DNA from 2 places in the Caballeronia sp. PC1 genome. Region 1 is predicted to be linked to the other one. Evidence: riboswitches for the same ligand, from Rfam matches in the RefSeq annotation. Region 1 holds a riboswitch; the other holds the start of a gene.
The links. Region 1 has a riboswitch for FMN ahead of LY284_RS29510 (6,7-dimethyl-8-ribityllumazine synthase). Riboswitches for the same ligand answer to the same signal wherever they lie in the genome.

Region 1 (6,218 bases):
CGAACACCTTCACCACGCGCCCCAACGCCGTGTCGAAGCCGGCCCGCATGTCCAGCGGATCGACTGCTAGCCAGATCTCGTCGACACGAATCACCGCAGCCACTCGCGCAGCCACGTCGCGCATTGCGCGGCTTCGGAGACCGGCCAGCTCACGGTTATCGACTGACTGCCCCGGCGAACTTCGACACGGATCTCCGTCGAGGCTACCTCCTTTACTCCCATAGCAACAGGGACGAACGCTGGTAGGGGTGTCGATTGAGCTTCTGCCGGGCCTTCAGACAAACGCTTTGGAAGTTTGCCTTCTGCCTGATCAAGCCAGCGGCGCAATAGATTCGCGTTGAGCCGATGTTCCAGCGCCACGGCCGACACTGACACGCCGGTGCCTTGGCAAGCGGCGACAACGCGCGCCTTGAATTCTTCGGTGTAGCGCCGACGACGGCGACGCGTCGGCAACGCCTCTTCTTCGATAGTGTTCACGTGTCCGCTTATTCGCTTTAGTGGACACGATACTCCCAACTGTTTCAGCTACATTCAAGGTGAGTTGCCGAGCCGCTTACACAAATTCAGACAACGGTCATGAGCAACATTTCCAACTGCGAGAGGTAACGAGGAATGAAGCAACATATTCTGCTGGCAGCAACTATGTCCGCCATGCTTGCTGCGTGCGGCGGCGGCTCCGACGACAATCCGGCACCCGTGCACCAACTGTTTGCACAAACTAACGACTCATCGAACACGGTTGTGCGCTTCGTGCGCAACGCAGATGGCACGCTTACGCCGAAGGGAACGGTCGCGACAGGAGGCAGAGGGACAAACGGCGTCAACTACTTCATGGGCAACATCGTGGCGCCGGACGCTTTGACCAGTAACAACAGTCTCATCGTCTCGCCCGATGGCACACGCCTCTTTGTCGCCAACGCGGGCGACAATACCGTAAGCACGTTCTCAATCACCAGTTCAGGCGACTTGTCGCTGTTGGCGGTCTCACCGACCGGAGGCGTACGTCCAACATCACTGGCGTTTTCGAACGGCGTGCTCTATGTGACCCATCAACAGGGTGCTCAGGAGCTTGGCGCCTATCGCGTCGGGTCCGATGGGAAACTCACATCACTCGCCCAGTACACCGTCGCTGTGCAAGATGCCCTTCCAACCCAAGTCGCCGTCAGCCCCGACGGGAAGTTTGTTGTCGTCAATGGGTTCCTGAAGACCGTCACTCCTGTCACGCCATTGAACATGCTTCTCGCCTATCCGATCAACAATGATGGAACGCTGGGACAGCCGGTCAGTAGTAAGTCAGCGGGGGTCGGGCCGTTCGGTGGCCGATTCGGTTCCGGCGCGCTGGCAGCCGCCTACATCGTCACAGAGGCAGCCGGAGGCACGGCCAGTTCATATTCGCTTTCCTCATCGGGAAGCTTTTCGACGCTAAGTGGACCTATCGCTGTCACCGGCCAACAAGCGCCGTGCTGGATTGCTCTGACGCCGGACAACAAGTTTGCCTACGTTGGCAACGGTAGTGGCGCGGTGTCGCTTTTCTCTCTCGACACTACCGGTAAGCTGACACTCGTCAACGCAGCGGTTGCGACAGAAACGGCAGTTGCAGGTCAAGCTTCCGCATTCGCTAACGACTCTTGGATTAGTCCGGACGGCAAATACCTATATCAGGACTATGCCGGCGACGACAAAATCGTGTCATACGCGATCGGACCCAACGGCACACTGACGAAGCTCGTTGAGCAACCTGCCAACACAGTGTCGAAGATCAGCCTCCAAGGTCTTACCGGTACTTGATTTCGCCGTGCTTTAGACGAGACCCGCGCCAACCGCGAAATTATTTCGCGAGATGTGCGAGCCTCGCCCTTGGGAAAGTGGCCCAACGCCGGGCCACTTTAAATCGCGTGTTCTTCAACTGACCGACGTCAAACTGGCAAGGCGCTCAGTTTGACCACCGTATCTGCGCACGCATGCGCGGCCTCGGCGCCCTTGACCACAAAATGTTCTGCAAAAAAGCTGATATGTTCTACGCCGCCGTGGAAATGATGGGGCGTCAGAACCGCAGAGAACACCGGCGTGCCCGTTTCGAGTTGCACTTGCATCAGCCCGTTGATAACTGCCGTCGCAACAAAATCATGCCGATAGATACCACCGTCGACAACAAGCCCTGCCGCGACGATGCCCGCGTAACGCCCACTTTGCGCCAACCGCTTGGCATGGAGCGGGATTTCAAATGCGCCCGGCACCTCAAAGAGTTCAATGTCTTCCAGATCAAAGCCCTTCTTGACCAACGACTCGACAAATGAGGCCTTGCATTGATCGACGATGTCTCGATGCCAGCAGGCTTGGACAAATGCGATACGGGGACGCTGAGAACCAGCGGAAGAGACTACGTCTGCTTCGATAGGGTTGGAGCTATTCATGAGCCTATGCCTGTTAGTGTGAACAGGGCGAAGGACAGCGAATGAAAACTAGGCGCGAACATGCGCACACATGCGCGAGCGCGCCTAATCTAACTAGCTATCCTGTTCTCTTTCATCCGGACTATACCGTCGGCCCCGGGATCTAACCGAGTCTGCTGACCCTATCGAACAAGCGATCATTCGATAAGCGCTCGCGGGCTACATCCCTTGGCAATTGCTGGATGATTACCGCCGGTGGGGAATCTCACCCCGCCCCGAGAACATGCTCTTCATGACATGAAGAACGAGGTGTACGGTACCACGAATCTACAATAAAAAACGCGCCCCAATTCTCACGCCTGGTGAGTGAAAGAGAGAGAATGACGCATTCGTTCCACGCACACCGTTCTCACTCGTGCGACAAAGCATGATTTGCATAAGCAATGAGAAAACGATTGCCAGACCGACTGCGATAACCGCGTGTAACGTCTCGGCCCAACAGCAGGAAGGCTTGGGGCGGAATGGCGCAAAGAGCGCAACTTATCTTCCAAACCAATTATTGGCACCGCTTCGCTCGAGGAGACGGCACGTGGACGACACCTCGCGACTTCCTGTTCGCATATTCAGAACGATGCGTTCGTGTTTTCTGATCAGAAATTGTATTGCAGATAAATCTGTTCAAAATTGATGCCAGGGTTCGGCTCTTTGATGCTCGCGTTCGATAGATGCTGAAAGCGGAACCCGGCCTGGTAGCTCTGCTTCTGCCCGAAGATCATGCCGACGCCAACCATATCGGCAAACTGGAAACCAGTCGATAGCGTGTAGTCTTGCGTTATTCGAGCATGCGACAGCACTCTCACGCCGACTCCGGCCTCAACGAATGGTCGGAAGTAGCCGGAACTCTTTATGAACCTCAGAACTGGAGTAAGGCCAAACTCCCACACGTTCGAATTCACAGCGTTGCTCTCGGTCGTATGCCAGTAGCCGATGTGCCCTTCACCGACGAGCGTGAAATGAAATCCACTAACTTCCCACCAAGTCAGGTTCGGATCCCACACAACCCCAACATCAGCCTTCTTGAAGTCGTGATTGGCTACGCCACCTGCGATCTGCAAACCCCAACGATCGGCATATGCTGACGTCGTGCCGAGGCTGAGTGCGACTGCGAGAGCGCTACGGAAGATTTTGTCACGCCAGAATGTTTTAGTTTGCATGAGCGTACTGAGGACGTTAGCGGCGGCCTTAGCCGAAGAAATGTCGAGCGATTGTAGTGCTACCCAGCTAACGTTGCATGGATCGCCATTCCTCAACCTACCATTACCATATCCAATCCCGTCTATCCAAATAGGATCGAGGTGGTAGTGATGCGCAAGGATGCTCCCGCCGCCCACTGAGACGTGCGAGTAGCCAAATCGAACTTCTGCTGACGGAGTCTTCGCTATTTGTTTAGTTGCTATGGAGAAACAAACTTACTAAACTCCCTACGCCGCTCATCTCAATTTACGCGAGTGGTTCTGTAATGTCGTATTTGAGCGCCGTACACGTTAAGGTCGGCATCGATTAGTGGCTTCAAAAACTATCAAAGCGGAAAGCGCCCGTTGGCAGTCGACGGCACTGAACCGGAAATCGGCCATGGCAATGAAATCCAAAGCGTCGTCCTCAATTCGACCTCCCCTAACACACTCCGAGATAGCCGATGGAAAGCGACGAAGCATGTTTGAGGTCGTGGCCGCCATCATCGCCTACCTTGCTTTCACCTCAGCAGTAGCGATTGCTGCGGTCAAGACTGACTCTCAGGCGCCCGCCTTTGCAGCCATCGCTACGGTGTTCGTGCTCGCGGGAATTTTGATGGTCAGCTTCGTGTTTCACAGGCTCGACAGGTACACCCCTGTGTCCGAGTGCGGTGTAAAAGAAATTGACGAAATTGCACGCCGCTGTCGGCAATGCGGAGAATACAAACTACGAGTCGTTGCCATGGGCCGCCCATTGCTTGGAGAGGATCTGCGGATCCTGTCTCAATTCCTACACGGGAAGACTTACGGCGACATTGATTCAAGTACGGACCCGGATGGCGCTGATTGAAAGGTCGTTGGCACGAATCCGCGGCGAACCTTATATAACACTGCTATTTGCACGACCATGCTAGGCGTATTAGTGTGTCTGAGCAGGCGGCATATATTTCTCTGAGATGCCTCTCATGTCTGCCTCTATGTCGATAACCCGGTTTCGCCCGGATGCCTTCGCTCGGTACAGGCCGGCATCCGCCGCGCCAAGAATACCCTTGGGCGATTTATCGAATATTGACGTCCAAGCGGCATGACCGATCGAAACTGTAATTGGCGCAGAGCATTGGGATGTGGACGGGAGCGAGGCGACCCTTTCGCGGATGTCCTCCGCGACACTCATTGCCGCCTTGGAAGAATGTCCAGGAAGCACGACGACAAACTCTTCGCCACCGAATCGTGCAGCGAAGCCCCCATATTTGTCGGTCGCGATGCTCAACGTGTGTGCTACTTGCTTCAGTGCCTCGTCGCCTGCAAGGTGTCCACAGGTGTCGTTATAACTCTTGAAATGATCGACATCAATCAGCAACACCGAGAACGGTCGTCTTCGTCCATCGGCAATAGCTATGAGCTTATCCAATTCCGCATCGAGATAAGAACGATTGAAAACGCCCGTCAAGCCGTCGCGTTGCGAGCTTGCCATGAGTTCCTGATGTGACTCGTTCAACGCGCGATACAACCTGTTCGTCTCGTGCATCAGCATCCCAAGAACCACACTCGACGACACCATGGAAGCTGCCTTAGCTGCATACCAGCCAACAGAAAACCGCGCGCCGCCGATGAGGGTAAGTATTACATCACCGAGATCAGCAAACAACACAACAGCGAGCCACAAATCCAACATCGAGCGCAGCCGAGTGAACATGATTTGGGCCCATAACGCCACGAGCGAGATAGACAGAACCAACACGGAAGCCGGACTCATCTGGAGACGCGCGTACGATCCGGTCGCCGAGACAATTTCTGGGAGATGAGTTTTACCTGCTATCGCTACGACTCCGAAGCCCGCAGCAAGTGCAAGCGCGCCGACGACGGAATACCGTCCGACGCCAACCTGGCTTTCGCTCACTCGACGCATCCGAAATGCGAGGGCAGTCGTAACAAGGGCCGGGAAGCCGCAGTGCCAAAAAACCCAGATCCAAAGCGAACTTTGAGAGCCAGCTCCAAGTAGCCCATTTGGGGCAAACACACCAGGAAAGGAAGCCAGCTGCAGAACAGCTGTTAAGCTAGCAAACGCATAAGCGCCGCTCAGCGAGGCAAACATCAACCGCCCAGTAACCTTGTACTCAGTCCATAAAAGATACGCAGTCAGCGATCCGGTAAGTGCCACCCAAGTTCCGAATATGGGCAGAAACTGAACAATAACAGTCGTTCGCTGCGAGGAGAAGTGCCAGACGATCGTTGTCTCAATCAGAACGACAAGAACAACGACGGCAGCCATCACGCGGTGCGCCTTACTTGAAGGCAATTGCAGGAGGGTGACTTCCATTGGACATCTAAACGGTAAAACTGATGAATGACGCAATCCCGAGAAGCGTCCCGCTTGTGGCGGCACTGCATATCGAAGAGCTAACGACGCGCGCTTGCCCATGCCGCCACAGAAGGTGTACTACGGGACCGGATAACATCTTAACGCTACGCCGTTATTGACGGCGCGATCTATTAGTTGTCGGCACTGATGCATTCTACTTTAGGTTGCCCACTCGCGAAGGCGCAGCAATCGAGAGGTACCGAGTCGAAAGCTGCGAAAAGCTAACGATCC
Region 2 (6,218 bases), on a different contig from region 1:
ACGAACGCCTCGCGCACCATGCTCTTCAATATCCACGAGCGGCGCTGGGACGACGAACTGCTCGACGCATTCGATATTCCCCGCAACATGCTGCCCGAAGTGCGCACGTCGTCCGAGGTGTACGGCGCGACGCAAGGCACGGTGTTCGCCGCGGACATCCCGCTTGCGTCGCTTGCCGGCGATCAGCACGCGGCGCTCTTCGGCCAGATGTGCACGGACTCCGGCATGGTGAAGAACACCTACGGCACGGGGTGCTTTCTCGTCATGAACACCGGCGAGAAGCCGATCGAGTCGCGCAACAACCTCGTCACGACGATCGCGTGGCAGATCGGCGATCGGGTGAACTATGCGCTCGAAGGCAGCATCTTTATCGCGGGCGCCGTCGTGCAATGGCTGCGCGACGGGCTCGGCATCATCCGCCGCGCGAGCGAAATAGAAACGCTCGCGCGCGGCGTGCCGAATAGCGACGGCGTCTATTTCGTGCCCGCGTTCGCCGGACTCGGCGCGCCGCACTGGAACGCGCGCGCCCGCGGCTCGCTGTTCGGCGTCACGCGCGGCACCACGTCAAGCCATGTCGCGCGCGCGGCGCTCGATTCGATCGCGTATCAATCGCTCGACGTGCTGAAGGCAATGGAGGCGGACTCGGGCATGCGGATCGGCGAATTGCGCGTCGATGGCGGCGCCTGCGCGAACGATCTGCTGATGCAGTTTCAGGCGGACCTGCTCGGCGTCGATGTGGCGCGCCCGCGCGTCGCCGAGACGACCGCGCTCGGCGCGGCCTATCTCGCGGGGCTCGCGGTCGGCTACTGGAAAGATATCGACGAACTGAAGGCGCAATGGCAGCTCGCACGGCGTTTCGCGCCGTCGATGCCCGCACGCGAGATCGAGTCGTGTCTCGCCGGGTGGCAGCGCGCGGTCAACGCGGCGAAGGCCTGGGCGGATAGCTGAGGGCCGAATCGCATATGTCGCTTTGCGCAAAGCATATGACGCATGCGGCGGTGCAAAAAACCGGCGCGTGCGGTATCCTAAAAAAGCTGACGGGTCATTCGGCCCGAAGGCATTCAGTACGTCTTCAGGGCGGGGTGCAATTCCCCACCGGCGGTATGTGGCGAGGCTTCGCGGCCGGACCATGAGCCCGCGAGCGCCCGCGCCGGCACCATGCGCGGGGTCAGCAGATCTGGTGAGACGCCAGAGCCGACGGTCATAGTCCGGATGAGAGAAGATGTGCAGATGGTCATGTTCGTTCCCCGTCGCGATCCATCCATCGCGTCTATCCGGACGACGCCGCTCCAGCGTCGCCGTGGGGTGCCGTTCTGTCTGTTTGCAATGCCCTGAAACGTTTTTCGCTTAATTTTTGCGCGAGAGCGTTTCACATGTCCCAGACCCAAGCCACCAGCAGCCTGTCGTTCGCCGCACCCGCCGTCATCGCCGATGACGCCTCCGCCGATCTCCCGCAACTCGCATCGTTCGATATTCCGTCGCGCATCGCCGTCGCGCTCGACGCCATGCGCGAAGGCCGCCCCGTCGTGTTGCAGGACGACGACGATCGCGAGAACGAAGCCGATCTGATCGTCGCCGCCGAAAAGCTCACCGACGCCACGATGGCGCTTCTGATCCGCGAATGCAGCGGCATCGTGTGCCTGTGCCTGCCCGACGAAAAAGTGCGCGCGCTCGAACTCCCGCCGATGGCCGCCGCCAATGGCAGCCGCTACGGCACCGCGTTCACCGTGTCGATCGAAGCGCGCGAAGGCGTGACCACGGGCGTGTCGGCAACCGATCGCGTGACGACCATTCGCGCGGCCATCGCCGATCACGCGAAGCCGGGCGATATCGTCCGTCCCGGTCACGTCTTCCCGCTTCGCGCGATGCCGGGCGGCGTGCTCGCGCGGCGCGGCCACACGGAAGGCACGGTCGATCTGGCCGTCCTCGCCGGCCTCAAGCCCGCAGGCGTTTTGTGCGAACTGATGAACGCCGACGGCACGATGACGCGCGGCGCGCAAGTCGAGCGCTTCGCGAAGGAACACGGCCTGCCGATGCTGACCATCGCGGAACTGGTCGAATTCCGCGCGGCGCTGGCGGCCGCGCGTGAATCGGCTGTCGAAGCGGTCGAAGAAGTGGCGTAAGAAGCGGCTTAAAAATCAGGACAGCACGTCGCCGAAATCCCCGCGCACGCCCGCCGCGACGAGCGCGGGCAGTTCGTTCATGTGCTCCATGATCCGCGTGATGCCGGTTTCGCGCAGCACCTGAGCGTAGCCGGACGGAATATGGCTCGCGCCGACGAACGCGATGGTTTTCATGCCCGCCGCGCGCGCCGCCGTCAGTCCGGCGACGCTGTCCTCCACGACGAGGCAGCGCGCCGGATCGACTTCAAGCGTGCGCGCCGCGAGCAGATAGACATCCGGATAAGGCTTCGGCCGCTCGACCTGCTGCGCGCTGAACACCCGCGCGCCGACGATCTCGGCCAGCCCCGCACGCCGCACCGACGCGCGCACGCGCTCCATCCGGCTGTTCGACACGACCGCGACCGGCAGGCCGCAGCCTTCCAGCGCGGCGCGCACGCCCGCGATCGGTCCGACCGAGCGCGCAAGCTCCACGGAGACGCGCGCCTCGATCGTATCGACGAAATTCGGCGGCATGGCAATGCCGAACCGGGTCTCCAGATGCGCGAGAAAGCGCGACGTTTGCTGCCCGAAAGCCGTCTTGACGACCGGTTTGAAGTCGATGCCGGGAAACGTCTCGGTAAGGACGTCCAGCATTACGCGATCCGCGATGACTTCGCTATCGACGAGCACGCCGTCGCAATCGCAGATGAGATGATCGATCATGTTGGCTCGGATTACGTTGAGCCAACATGATAAGCGCTCAGCAGGCGTCGGCCGCTTTTACTTCGGATGTAATGCGCGGCGCGTCCAGCCGCGCGGCCCAGAACGTCACGCCGAGCGCGGCCAGCGCGACGAGCGCCGCAGCCCACGGCAGCGCATCGAGCGCATGGCCGTGCGTCAGCACCGCGCCGCCGAGCCACGCGCCGCCGGCATTGCCCACGTTGAATGCACCGATATTGAGCGTCGAAGCGAGATTCGGCGCGTCTTTCGCTTTCTCGACGACGCGCGTCTGCAGCGGCGGCACCGTCGCGAACGCCGCGATGCCCCATACGAAAATCGTGACGATCGCGCCGATCTGGCTGTGACTCGTCTTCGCGAACACCGCCATGACGATGGCGAGCGCGACGAGAATGCCCATCAGCGAGGGCATCAGCGCGCGGTCGGCGAGTCTGCCGCCGATCGTATTGCCGATCGTCAGACCGGCGCCGAACAGCACCAGAATCAGCGTGACCGCGCGCGGCGAGAAGCCGCCGACCTGTTCGAGAATCGGCGCGATATAGGTGAACACGACGAACACGCCGCCGAAGCCGAGCACCGTCATCGTCAATGCGAGCCAGACTTGCGGGTCGCGCAGCACACGCACTTCCCGGCCCAGGCCGCTCGGCGCGGCGTCGTGCCGGTTCGGCACCAGCGCCGTGACGCCGAGCGCCGCGAGCACGCCGAGGCCCGCGACGATCCAGAACGTCGCGCGCCAGCCCAGTTCCTGACCGATGAACGTGCCGAACGGCACGCCCAGCACATTCGCGAGCGTGAGCCCGGTGAACATCAGCGCGATGGCGCTCGCACGCTTGTCCGCCGGCACGAGCGACGCGGCCACGACCGCGCCGATGCCGAAGAACGAGCCGTGCGCGAACGAGGTCACGACGCGCGCGACCATCAGCAATCCGTAGCCCGGCGCGACCGCGCACAACACGTTGCCGACGATGAACACGGCCATCAGCAGTTGCAGCGCGAGCTTGCGCGGCATTCTGGCGGTGAGCACGGCGAGCAGCGGCGCGCCGACCGCGACGCCAAGCGCGTAACCGGTGACGAGCAGGCCCGCCGACGGAATCGACACGGCGAGATCGCGTGCGACGTCGGGCAGCAGGCCCATGATGACGAACTCCGTCGTGCCGATGGCGAAAGCGCTGATCGCCAGCGCGAGTAGCGGAAGAGGCATGGTGACTCCAGTTCAGATTCAGGATTGCGCGGTCACGAATTCGACGACGACAGCCGGCGCCAGCCGCACGAAAAGCTGCCGCTCGCGCGTGAGCGGCACGTCGGCAAGCTGATAGGCATAGCCGTGACAGTCGAGGCGTTCGAGCAAGGCGCGCCACTCGGTGTCTTCGTCGATGCGCAGCGCCAGATGGTCGATGCGCGTCGCGGCCGGGCTGCTGGCCGAAGCGCCGACGCCCGAGGCGATCAGATGCACCGCCGGGCGCGAGCCGAGATACAGCCAGTAGCCGCCGACGCCGAACGGCGGCCGCGGCCCGACGCGCATCCCGGCGATATCGACGAAAAAGCGCATGAGCGGATCGCAGTCGGGCGCGACGAGCGTGACGTGATCGAGTTGCATGGCTTGAACGCTCCGTGAACCGCGTGAAGGTTGCGATTGCCGTGCATTGTGCGAGCCGCGCACGTTTTTGAGAATTGGTCTACGCTTTGAATCATTATCAAAGGCAGATTGAAAATGACGATGGATCGGCTCGGCGACATGCGCCTTTTCGTGGAAGCGGCGGCGGCGGGCAGCCTGTCGGCGGCTGGGCGCAAGCTCGGGCTATCGCCGGCGGCGGCAAGCGCGCGCCTCATCAAGCTCGAAAAGGCGCTGCACACGCGGCTCTTTGAGCGCACGACGCGCCAGTTGCGCGTCACCGACGAAGGCCGTCTGTATTTGCAGCATTGCCGCATCGCGCTGCAGGCGATCGACGACGCCGAAGCCGCGCTCCAGGCCGGCCAGAACGTCGTGCGCGGCAAGGTGCGCATTTCGGCGACCTCGAATTTCGGGCGCTCGCTGCTGCGCGGCTGGCTCGACGAATTCAGCGCGCTGCATCCGGACGTGCGGTTTGCGCTCACGCTGTCGGATTCGGTGTCGAATCTGCTGCAGGAAGAAATCGATCTCGCGATCCGCTTCGGCGCGCCGCCCGACAGCGGGCTCGCCGCGCGCGCGCTCGCGCCGAATCGCCGGGTGCTGTGCGCATCGCCGGACTATCTCGCGAAGAAAGGCGTGCCGACGACGCCCGCCGAACTCGTCGGACACGACTTCCTGGTCGTGGTCACGGCGGCGGGGCCGCTCAACGAACTGAGTTTCGTGCGCGGCGACGAGCGTTACGCGTACACGATCCCGCTCGCGGACGCCTGGGAAACCAACGACGGCGCCCTGCTGCGCGAGTGGGCGCTCGCCGGACACGGCATCGCGCACAAGTCGATCTGGGATATCGCGGCCGATGTCCGTGCCGGCACGCTCAGGATGGTGCTGCCCGACTGGTGCACGCACGAGGCCGCCGTCCACGCCCTCTTTCACGCGAACCGCTACATGGCGCCGCGCGTGCGCGTGCTGCTGGACTTTCTGGTCGAGCGCTTCCGCATCAACACGGACGACCTGCTCGGCGAGCTTGCCTATCCGCCGGACAAGCGCTTAACGCCGTCAGGAATGGCCGCCGGCGCTATAATATCGGGCTAAATTGCAGTAAAAAGCGGGCCGTTCACGGTAGAAGCGCTCGCAAAACCCTTCAATCCCTAACTAGCGCCCCCAGATTAACCACTGCGACCGGCGACGATTCATGACCAAGAAAGTTTATGTAAAGACCTTTGGCTGCCAGATGAACGAGTACGACTCCGACAAGATGGTCGACGTACTCGGCGCGGCGGAAGGACTCGTCAAGACGGACACGCCCGAAGACGCGGACGTCATTCTGTTCAACACGTGCTCGGTGCGCGAGAAGGCCCAGGAGAAAGTGTTCTCCGATCTCGGCCGCGTGCGCGAGCTCAAGGAAGCCAACCCGAATCTGCTGATCGGCGTCGGCGGTTGCGTCGCGAGCCAGGAAGGCGCGTCGATCGTCGCGCGCGCGCCGTATGTCGATCTCGTGTTCGGCCCGCAAACGCTGCATCGCCTGCCCGCGATGATCGATCAGCGCCGCGCCACCGGCCGCGCGCAGGTCGACATCTCGTTCCCGGAAATCGAGAAGTTCGATCACTTGCCGCCCGCACGCGTCGACGGTCCGAGCGCGTTCGTGTCGATCATGGAAGGCTGCTCGAAATATTGCAGCTATTGCGTCGTGCCGTACACGCGCGGCGAAGAAGTCTCGCGCCCGCTCGACGACGTGCTCACCGAAATCGCCGGCCTGGCGGATCAGGGCG

Region 2: it holds a riboswitch for FMN, as region 1 does, so the genes downstream of both, ribB (3,4-dihydroxy-2-butanone-4-phosphate synthase) here and LY284_RS29510 (6,7-dimethyl-8-ribityllumazine synthase) in region 1, are expected to answer to the same signal.

The regions. Positions count from the first base shown of each region.
Region 1 is NZ_JAJUBH010000003.1:1,067,430-1,073,647, reverse strand. It holds gene tnpB (IS66 family insertion sequence element accessory protein TnpB) at 1-124, opposite strand, end outside; gene LY284_RS29520 (transposase) at 91-477, opposite strand; gene LY284_RS29515 (beta-propeller fold lactonase family protein) at 613-1,788, shown strand; gene LY284_RS29510 (6,7-dimethyl-8-ribityllumazine synthase) at 1,917-2,414, opposite strand; FMN riboswitch at 2,515-2,680, opposite strand; gene LY284_RS29505 (acyloxyacyl hydrolase) at 3,044-3,607, opposite strand; gene LY284_RS29500 (hypothetical protein) at 4,107-4,475, shown strand; gene LY284_RS29495 (sensor domain-containing diguanylate cyclase) at 4,545-5,945, opposite strand.
Region 2 is NZ_JAJUBH010000001.1:2,171,065-2,177,282, forward strand. It holds gene glpK (glycerol kinase GlpK) at 1-948, shown strand, start outside; FMN riboswitch at 1,065-1,228, shown strand; gene ribB (3,4-dihydroxy-2-butanone-4-phosphate synthase) at 1,374-2,123, shown strand; gene LY284_RS10440 (HAD family phosphatase) at 2,139-2,825, opposite strand; gene LY284_RS10445 (MFS transporter) at 2,863-4,041, opposite strand; gene LY284_RS10450 (VOC family protein) at 4,060-4,437, opposite strand; gene LY284_RS10455 (LysR family transcriptional regulator) at 4,558-5,541, shown strand; gene miaB (tRNA (N6-isopentenyl adenosine(37)-C2)-methylthiotransferase MiaB) at 5,642-6,218, shown strand, end outside.